2 regions of the Halobacillus rhizosphaerae genome follow, and region 1 is predicted to be linked to the other one. Evidence: predicted binding sites of a transcription regulator. Region 1 holds the regulator's gene; the other holds the start of a gene.

Region 1 (5,059 bases):
CCACCCCTTCACCTTTGCACGGATAACGCGGCGATGATTGCTGCAGCAGGGGCTGTCGCGTTTAATCAGGGTCACAGGGCAGGCTGGGATTTAAATGCAAATCCGGGCTTAGATCTTGAAAATTATGGAGATAGAAAATTAATGAGTTATAAGGAAGACCTTTCTTAGGAGTCTAAGAAAGGTCTTTTTTTAGCTGAAAAGTTATGCACAGATGAATAATTATGCAGTGGATAAGTTGTTAATGGTATGTTTATTTGTGTAAAGAAATCGTTAACATAAATGTGTATAACTCTGTGGACAAATGTGGATAATGTGCATAAATGATTTAAGTTCGATAATATCAACGTTGATAAGTGGATAGAACTGTGGATAATATATTTGCCTCTCATACAACAATATACAAACAGAATAAAAAAGAATCCCCGTAGGCCATTGGTATAAGCCTTCGGGGGATTTAACATCTAGCTATGGAGAGATTCCCACTCTTCCATGAGTGCTTCCAGCTGGGTGTTCAGTGCTTCGTTGCTTTCGGTGATTTCCATGGAACGTTCATGGTCTTGAAATACTTTAGGATCACACAGCAGCGTTTCATTCTCCTCTAACTGTGCTTCAATTTGCTCAATCTCTTCTTCTATCTCTTCAATTCGGCGATTTTTTCTACGTTCTTCACGCTTAGCCGCTTTATCCTGTTCAAAGCTGTTTTTCGCCTTCGGTTCCTCTTCTGGACCAGCTGCCTGCTGGCGTTCTTGCTCTTCTAACTGCTCCAGCTCATATTCCTCTCGCTTTTTCTCAACATAGTAATCGTAATCTCCGAGGAACATGCGCGTTGCATCCGGCTGCATTTCCACGACCTGGGTCGCTATTTTGTTAATGAAATAGCGGTCGTGAGAGACAAACAGAAGGGTCCCGGGATAATCGACAAGTGCTGCTTCTAGGACCTCTTTGCTATCGAGGTCCAGGTGGTTGGTCGGCTCATCGAGCACTAGAAAGTTCGCCTTCTGCATCATCAGCTTGGCAAGGGAGAGGCGGGCTTTTTCTCCGCCGCTTAACGCTGATACGGGCTTTAGCACATCTTCTCCGGAAAAGAGAAAGTTTCCAAGCACGGTGCGAATATCTTTCTCATTCGTAAGCGGATAGTCATCCCATAACTCCTGCAGTACAGTTTTCTTCGGGTTCAGGTTCGTCTGCTCCTGATCGTAATAGCCAATTTGCACATTGGTGCCAAGCTTCACGTCTCCGTTCGCTTGAGTGAGAGTTCCCAGGATCGTTTTAAGCAGCGTAGTTTTTCCAACACCATTCGGCCCCACTAAGGCGACCGAATCCCCTCTATTTAAATCCACGTTCAAATCTTGAAACAGCAGCGGCTTATCTGCCTGATACCTGAACGAAAGATCTCGGAGCTTTAACACATCATTGCCGCTTTTGCGGTTAATTTGAAAGCTGAACTTGGCTGATTGGCCGTCTTCTTTCGGCTTTTCCAGTTTATCCATTTTCTCAAGCTGCTTTCGGCGGCTTTGCGCTCGTTTACTGGTGGTGGCCCGGACGATATTCTTTTGAATAAAATCTTCCATCCGCTTTACTTCCGACTGCTGCTTTTCAAATCGTTTCATTTCAAGCTCAAAGTCTGCTTCTTTCTTCTTTAAATAATCACTGTAATTGCCTGGATATTTCTTAGAAGCCTGGTAAGCAATCTCGTAAACGGTATTGACGATCTTATCGAGGAAGTAGCGGTCGTGGGAAACGATCACTACAGCTCCCTGATAAGACTGCAGATAGCCCTCGAGCCAGGCGAGTGTGTCAATGTCTAAGTGGTTGGTCGGTTCGTCCAGAATTAAGACATCCGGACTGGTCAGCAGCAGTTTGCCGAGAGCGAGCCGTGTTTTCTGGCCTCCGCTTAACGACGTAATCGCCGTGTCCCAGTCCTTCTTAGTGAAATTCAGCCCGTTCAGCACGGATTTAATCTCCGCTTCATACTGATAGCCGCCAGCGGTCTTAAAGTAATCCTGCTTGCGGTCATATTCAGCCAGCAGCTGTTCGTACTGCTGCGGGTTATCTAATAAATCAGGATCGGCCATTTGCGCTTCCATCGTTCGCAGCTCTGCTTCCAGCTGCTTTAAATGGGTAAAGACCATTTCCATTTCCTTATAAATCGTTTGATCTGACTGCAGACCTGTGTTCTGCGCTAAATAACCGACGGTCGTTTCTTTCGGTTTAAAAATATCACCGGAATCATGGCTCATTTCGCCCGCCATCATTTTCAACAGCGTCGATTTTCCGGCTCCATTCCGTCCGACAATCGCGATTCGATCATTCATTTGTACTTCCAATTTAATATTCGATAAAATTAATTCCGCGCCAAAGCGCTTCGTTAATTGATTCAGCTGCATGAGAATCATGTCGTTTCACCTCAATGAAATAAGTGTATCTTATATAGGAAGAGAGTAGCAAGGTTCTAGTTCGCAGTTTGTGAAATCTTTAACGACTTAAGGTTGATTTTTTGGTAGAATAAGAGTAGTCTTTCAGTGTTGAGATTGTGAAATTTAATAGTTAAAGGGGCATTCAAATGGCTGAGTTTACCCATTTTAATACTCAGGGCCGAGCACGAATGGTCGATATTTCTGACAAAGAAGAATCCGTCCGCACGGCTGCCGCACGTACGAGTGTGCAGGTCAATGCAGAGATTTATAATCATATAGCGAATAACTCGATAAAAAAAGGGGACGTGCTCGCCGTCGCACAGGTAGCAGGCATTATGGCAGCGAAGAAAACGTCCGACTGGATTCCCATGTGTCATCCGCTGTCTCTTTCAGGCGTAGATGTAACCTTCGATTGGGACGTGGAAGGTAAACAACCGGAATTGCACATCCATGTTTCAGTGAAAACAAAGGGAAGTACCGGTGTGGAAATGGAAGCGCTAACGGCCGCATCCGCAGCGGCGTTGACGGTTTACGATATGTGCAAGGCGTTAGATAAAGGGATGGTAATCGGACCGACTTACCTGGAAGAGAAGACAGGCGGGAAGAACGGAGATTACCAGAGGAAAGACCGGTAGAAGGAGGAAGTCAAATGGATCTTGAACAAACCAAAATACCCCAGGCGACGGCAAAGCGGCTTCCGCTTTATTACCGTTTCTTAAATAATCTGCACAGCCAGGGAAAAATGCGAGTCTCTTCCAAAGAGCTTAGTGAAGCGGTGAAGGTCGATTCCGCAACGATACGCAGAGACTTTTCTTACTTCGGGGCACTTGGCAAGAAAGGCTACGGCTATAATGTTGAATACTTACTCTCTTTTTTCAGAAAAACTCTGGATCAGGATGAAACCACAAAGGTAGCATTGATTGGTGTTGGGAATTTGGGCACCGCTTTTCTAAACTATAACTTTACGAAAAATAATAATACGAAGATCGAAGTGGCATTTGATGCGAATTACGACCGGGTCGGGCAGGAAGTTGGCGGAGTACCTGTTGAACATATTGATAATTTGGAAAAGAAAATGGGAGATCTGTCCGTAGCTATTTTAACGGTACCGGCATCCGCAGCACAAGGGATTGCCGACCGACTGGTTGAAGCCGGGGTATCTGGTATCCTGAATTTCACACCGGCGCGGATCAGCGTTCCTGCCAATGTCAGGGTGCACCATATTGATTTGTCTATTGAATTACAAGCGCTTGTTTATTTCTTGAAGCATTATCCGCTCTCAGAAATGCAGGAGGATGAATGAAGAAAAAAGGGGAACCGTTCTGGTTGTCCTTTTTTTGTCTGGAATTCTAATAGAGGGTAAAAGGGAAGATGATAAGGGTTCGTAGAATAACAAGAAAAGGTTGAGTGGGTGCACGGGGAGTATTTGATTGGTCTCTTCTATAACGGACGGTACCGTTTCACATAAAAGTGTGGGAGAGACGATAAGTGAGGGAGCAAGTTCAATCGCATATGCTGGCTCTACGTTAAAGGAGGGTATTATGGACAGAAAAAAGGATCACATCTCTTTAATGTTTTTGTTTCCTTTGTTTACGTTTACTTTTACAGTTGCAGGCTTAACCATTTACCTAGCTATCATTATAGGAATCATTGGGTTTCTTACCGCTTTGAACTTGATCTTCTTGAAAAAGAATGTTAAATCAAATGTGATCTGTCTAGGACTTATTCTGATCATTCAGCTGTTTCAGCTCTATATATTTGTAAGTGTTTAGGTTAAGGGGAACTTCGTAAGGCGAAAGATTGGAGGGTCTATGATGAGTAAGGTACAGAATAAATGGCTCGTGGTTGTATCCGTTTTGTTTGGAACGTTTACGGTGATATTAAACAATAGTATGTTAAATCCGATCCTCCCCAGGTTTATTGAGATCTTTCATTCTAATGCGGTCGCAGTAGGCTGGATTCTTACCATTTTTATGGTTTCCATGGGAATGACGATGCCTTTAACTGGTTACTTTGGAGATCGGTTTGGGAAGAAAAAGGTGTATTTGACCGGACTTTCCATCTTTATTCTCGGTTCGTTGTCTGGTTTTTTCTCCAGTACACTGCCTATGGTTATTATCTCAAGAGCCATTCAAGGCATGGCCGGCGGCTTGATGATGCCGATTGCGATGGCTTTGATTTTCAACTCATTCCCCCGTCATGAAAGAGGGCTGGCCGTAGGAGTCTACGGTGTCGCAGCGATGGTAGCCCCGGCTGTTGGGCCAACTGTCGGCGGGTTTTTAATTCAGTATTTGGACTGGCCGTGGTTGTTTGCTTTCAACATTCCATTTGGTTTAACGGGACTTATTTTATCCTTTAAATTTCTGGAGCGGACAGAAACAGATCCAGAGAAGAAGTTTGATTTAGTTGGGTTTCTTATCATTACCCTCGGCATTGGAAGTGTTCTCTATGCGTTAGGCCGGGGAAAGACGCTTGAAAATCTTGTAGATCCACTGAATTTGACTTTAATTATTGCAGGAATCGCAGCGGTTATTGCTTTCGTTTTCTATGAAAACCGGCAAAGCGATCCGCTGCTCAACTTATCTGTCTTCAAAGTGCCGACCTATACCGTTTCAATTCTCGTCACTTCATCGGCCTCGATC
Region 2 (5,059 bases), on a different contig from region 1:
TCGAAAACCAAAGCACAAGCCAGAAACGAATAAACATTTAAACAGGTTTAAATATACCCAGGATCAAGCTGTTGAAAAGCCGTTTAACTGGTCGCAGATGTTAAGACTGTTTACGTATCTCAAGCCCTATACAAAGAAGCTTATGCCAATTGCCATTATTGCCATGCTGGTCTCAACTATAGTCCGATTAGTGGTCCCAATTCTAATTGGTAAAGTTGCAATTGATGGAGCAATTGCTCATCAAGATACTAGTTTGCTTATAAAGCTTGTTATCGGAATTTCAGTTCTATATTTGCTAAGTTATATCGGCAATGTACTGAGAATTAAATATGTAAATATTTTAGGTCAGAATGTAATCTATGATTTAAGAAAGCACTTATTTTCACATGTACAGCGCCTTTCTCACAAATTCTTTGACTCTCGTTCAGCAGGATCGATTCTAGTAAGAATCATGAATGATATCAATTCCCTGCAGGAGTTATTTACGAATGGGATTATTAATCTTCTTATGGACGTTGTGATGCTTACAGGAATCATCGTTATCCTGCTCGCGTTAAGTCCTAAGCTTGCCCTGGCGATCTTAATCATTATGCCTCTTATGTTTTACATTTCGACTAAACTGCGCAGAAACATTCGCAGATCCTGGCAGCAAGTTCGTATTCAGCAATCTAGAATTAATTCCCATTTAAATGAAAGTATACAAGGGATCCGCATTACTCAATCATTCTCTCAAGAGCGTGAAAACACGGAGTATTTTGATGGGGTAAATACAGATAACTTTCAATCCTGGAGAAATGCTACTAAGAAGAGCGCCTTATTCCGGCCATTTGTAGAAATGTGCAATGCGATAGGAACAGTCATTTTGATTGCTTATGGGGCTTACCTTATTCTTCAAGGAGATATCGAAGTAGGCACATTTGTATCCTTTGCTTTCTTTCTGGGGATGTTCTGGGAGCCAATATCCCGGTTAGGACAGATGTACAATCAACTGCTCATGGCGATGGCTTCGTCAGAACGTATTTTTGAGTTTCTGGATGAACGCCCTAATGTAGAAGAAAAGAAAGACGCACGTGAAATCGTGGACATGAATGGTCATATCGAGTTCGATCATGTCCAGTTTGCCTACGACGATAAGCGTGTGGCTCTGCATGACATATCTTTGGAAATGAAGCAGGGACAGACTGTAGCTCTAGTGGGGCACACGGGTTCAGGAAAATCTACGGTTGCAAACTTAATCAGCCGCTTTTATGATCCAACGAAAGGTGCGGTGAAGATCGATGGGATTGATTTGCGAGATGCTGCCATTGACAGTGTCAGACAGCAAATCAGCGTTGTTTTACAAGATACCTTCATTTTCTCGGGGACGATTCTTGAGAATATTCGCTTTGGACGGCCGGATGCATCTGATGAAGAAGTGAAGGAGGCTGCTAAAGTCGTTGGTGCTGATGATTTTATTCATCGGTTAAAAGATAGTTATGAGACAGAAGTAGAAGAACGAGGGAATATTCTGTCTGCCGGCGAAAGGCAGTTGTTGTCGTTTGCCCGGGCACTGCTTGCTAATCCAAAAATATTAATCCTGGATGAAGCAACCGCAAGTATAGACACCGAAACCGAAGTTAGAATCCAGAAAGCCCTAGGGAAGCTGCTTAAAGGCAGAACCGCTATCATTATTGCTCACCGTTTATCTACAATTCGAGAAGCGGATAACATTATCGTCCTTCAACAAGGTGAAATTCTTGAACAAGGCTCTCATGATGAGTTGATGGATCAAAAAGGAGAGTATTTCGATTTAGTAAAAGCTCAGTTCCAAATGCTGGATGCCATGTAATTTCGCAACCCCCTGCAGATACTTCTGCAGGGGGTTTTTGTGTGAGTGGGGAGACGAACGGGTAAGGAATATTAAATAGAATTGGGGTACGGGAAAAGAGGCTTGAATGAACTGATAACAATAGATGAAAAAGGACATTGTGAAGTATGTCACAAAATCGTCATTCCTGAGATATGTATGAAGCGGTTCCATGATTTATACTGTAATTACAGTATTCTTGCCTGAAATTCTTTAGGTTAATTAGGGGGAAATCATATGTTTGGATTGGATAGCGTAGTTCTCAGCCGGATGCTTACGTCGTTAACTCTGGCATTCCATATCATATTTGCCACAATAGGCGTAGGAGTACCGGTCATGGTATCAATCGCCGAATTTATTGGAATTAAGAAAAAGGATCCACACTATACATTACTTGCTCGCAGGTGGACGAGAGGCTTTACTATTACCGTCGCGGTCGGTGTCGTGACAGGGACGGCAATAGGATTACAGCTTTCTTTATTATGGCCGAGTTTTATGCAAATTGCTGGAAATGTTATTAGTCTTCCATTGTTTATGGAGACTTTCGCTTTTTTCTTTGAAGCGATTTTCCTTGGTGCCTATTTATATACATGGGACCGATTTAAAAACCCTATATACCACTGGTTACTATCCATCCCTGTTATTATTGGATCGACGATGTCTGCCTTTTTCATTACGACTGTGAATGCTTTTATGAACACACCTCAAGGATTCGAGTTAGAAGGGCGAACCATCACTGCGATCAAGCCCTTAGAGGCAATGTTTAATCCAGCTACACCCACTAAAGTGTTTCATGTGATTACATCATCATATATGACCTCTGCGGCAGTCTTAGCGGGAATTACAGCTGTGATTATCTTATTTAGAAAAGGATCACTTTACCACAAGAAAGCGCTCAAATTAACGGTTATCGCATCCCTCTTTTTTGCTTTACTGACTGCTTTTGCTGGGGACTTATCGGCGAAGTTCTTAGCCGACCATCAGCCAGAGAAACTTGCAGCAGGGGAATGGCACTTTGAAAGTGAAAAAGGAGCGGACTTGATTGTCTTTGGCACGTTAAATGAAAATAAAGAAGTGGAACATGCGATCAGGATACCGAAAGCGTTAAGTTTTCTTGCTCATGAAGACTTCAATGCGGAAGTTACAGGACTGGACGAAACTCCTAAAGATGAACAGCCGCCGCTTTGGATCCATTACATGTTTGACTTAATGGTTTCCATAGGGTTTTATGTACTCGGAATCTCATTCTTGTACTTTCTCATGTTAAAAATTAAAAAGTTTAATGAACATAATAAATGGTTATTATGGGGCATTGTTTTAACAGGTCCCTTGTCCATGCTAGCTATTGAATTTGGCTGGATATTTGCCGAGGTAGGAAGGCAGCCATGGATATTGAGAGGATATATGAAAGTAGCGGAGGGAGCAACCACTTCATCTCATGTAGACTTAATGTTCCTTCTATTCATAGCTGTATATGCCGTTCTCGCCGGCGGATGTATTTCTGTTTTAAGGAAAATGTTTAAAAATAATCCGGCCGAGCTAGAATTGGAACACCGCTATCCTCAAGTTGCTGCAACGAAGGAGGATGAATAACAATGGGATATGAACACATAGGAATCACCGTGTTGTGGATCTTTCTCTATGGGTATTTGATCGTTGCCTCAATTGACTTCGGGGCAGGTTTCTTTGCCTTCTATGCGCGAATTACCAACAATCATCATATTATTAATCAATTAATATCGAGATATTTATCTCCTGTTTGGGAAGTGACTAATGTCTTCTTTGTTTTCTTTTTTGTAGGTTTAGTGGGATTTTTTCCGGACATGGCTTATTACTTCGGTCAGTCCCTGTTGATTCCTGGAAGCATCGCGATTGTGCTTATAGCCATCCGCGGTTCCTTTTACGCCTTCGAAAACTATGGATCGAAGGAAAACCGATTTTACATGTTTTTATATGGGGCTACGGGATTGTTGATACCTGCTGCCTTATCTACTGCGCTTACTATTTCCGAAGGTGGCTTTATAGAGGAGACCGCGAACGGTGTTCATTTAGTCTATAGTGAACTGCTCTCTAGTCCCTATTCCTGGAGCGTAGTGTTCTTAGCTATAGTATCTGTGCTGTATATTAGCTCCATGTTCTTAACTTATTATGCGCATCGAGCAAATGATCAACCTGCCCTGGCATTAGTGAGGAAATATGCCTTGTTTTGGAGTTCTCCTACCATTATTGCCAGTTTAACTACATTTATAGCCCTAAGTCAGCAGAACCCTGACCATTACCAAAAGGCCGTCCAGTTGTGGTGGGTATTTGGGATCTCTGTAGCTTTCTTTATGGCAGCTGTACTTCTTGTTTATTGGGGGAAATATTACGGCTGGGCTTTTATCGCAGTTATGTTTCAATTTATATTCGCCTTCTTCGGGTATGGCGTCTCACATTTACCGTATCTTCTTCACCCTCAGGTGACTATTTCAAGTGGAGTGACAAATCCGACTATGGGAGCTACGCTCGTTACTGTATTTATAGCTGGCTTATTCCTGTTGATTCCATCTCTAGTCTTGTTAATGAGAATGTTTCTATTTGATGCTGATTATATCAAAGGCAGAAAATAATGGTCATTCATTCTACGGTTTTAGGTTTAATATAGATGGAGATATGATAAAATAGCATTAGATTTTCGATGAAAAGATGGAGGAAATGTGATGAAAAAGGAATTTGCCGTAATTGGACTCGGCCGGTTTGGCGGGAGCATTTGCAGAGAGTTAGCTAGAGAGGGGATGGAAGTACTTGCCCTCGATCTTGATGAAGATAAAGTGAATGAATATAAAGAAATTGCAGCCCATGCTGTGATCGCTGATTCAACAGATGAAAATGTTCTGAGAGAACTGGGGTTAAGAAATATCGATCATGTGATTGTGGCAATAGGCGACAATATTCAATCGAGTATCTTAACAACGCTTATGCTTAAGGAACTAGGAATTAAAACCATTACCGTGAAGGCACAGAATGACTATCACGAAAAAGTATTAACTAAAATTGGTGCAGACCATGTAGTGCATCCAGAGCGTGATATGGGTAAACGAATCGCGCACAATATAATTTCCAACAATATCTTAGATTATATCGAACTTTCAGATGATCATAGTGTGGTCGAGGTAAAGGCAGGCTCGAAAATGAGCGGTCAAACTCTTGTAGATTTAGATATCCGTGCCCACT

What was found. The regulator Rex, encoded in region 1, represses fermentation and respiration genes when NADH is low (regulators of the CRP and FNR family bind a similar motif). The targets are predictions, from matches to a motif close to TTGTGAAATATTTCACAA.
Region 2: a site for Rex is predicted at 1,966-1,983, ahead of Q7A53_RS17705 (cytochrome ubiquinol oxidase subunit I). Genes of this name have one in related genera too.

Annotation. Positions count from the first base shown of each region.
Region 1 covers NZ_JAUTWQ010000015.1:3,959-9,017, forward strand. Annotated here, with positions in the region: gene tsaD (tRNA (adenosine(37)-N6)-threonylcarbamoyltransferase complex transferase subunit TsaD) at 1-168, shown strand, start outside; gene Q7A53_RS15640 (ABC-F family ATP-binding cassette domain-containing protein) at 462-2,396, opposite strand; gene moaC (cyclic pyranopterin monophosphate synthase MoaC) at 2,564-3,052, shown strand; gene Q7A53_RS15650 (redox-sensing transcriptional repressor Rex) at 3,067-3,720, shown strand; gene Q7A53_RS15655 (hypothetical protein) at 3,959-4,189, shown strand; gene Q7A53_RS15660 (MDR family MFS transporter) at 4,232-5,059, shown strand, end outside.
Region 2 covers NZ_JAUTWQ010000020.1:81,819-86,877, reverse strand. Annotated here, with positions in the region: gene Q7A53_RS17710 (ABC transporter ATP-binding protein) at 1-1,828, shown strand, start outside; gene Q7A53_RS17705 (cytochrome ubiquinol oxidase subunit I) at 2,084-3,439, shown strand; gene Q7A53_RS17700 (cytochrome d ubiquinol oxidase subunit II) at 3,442-4,455, shown strand; gene Q7A53_RS17695 (potassium channel family protein) at 4,546-5,059, shown strand, end outside.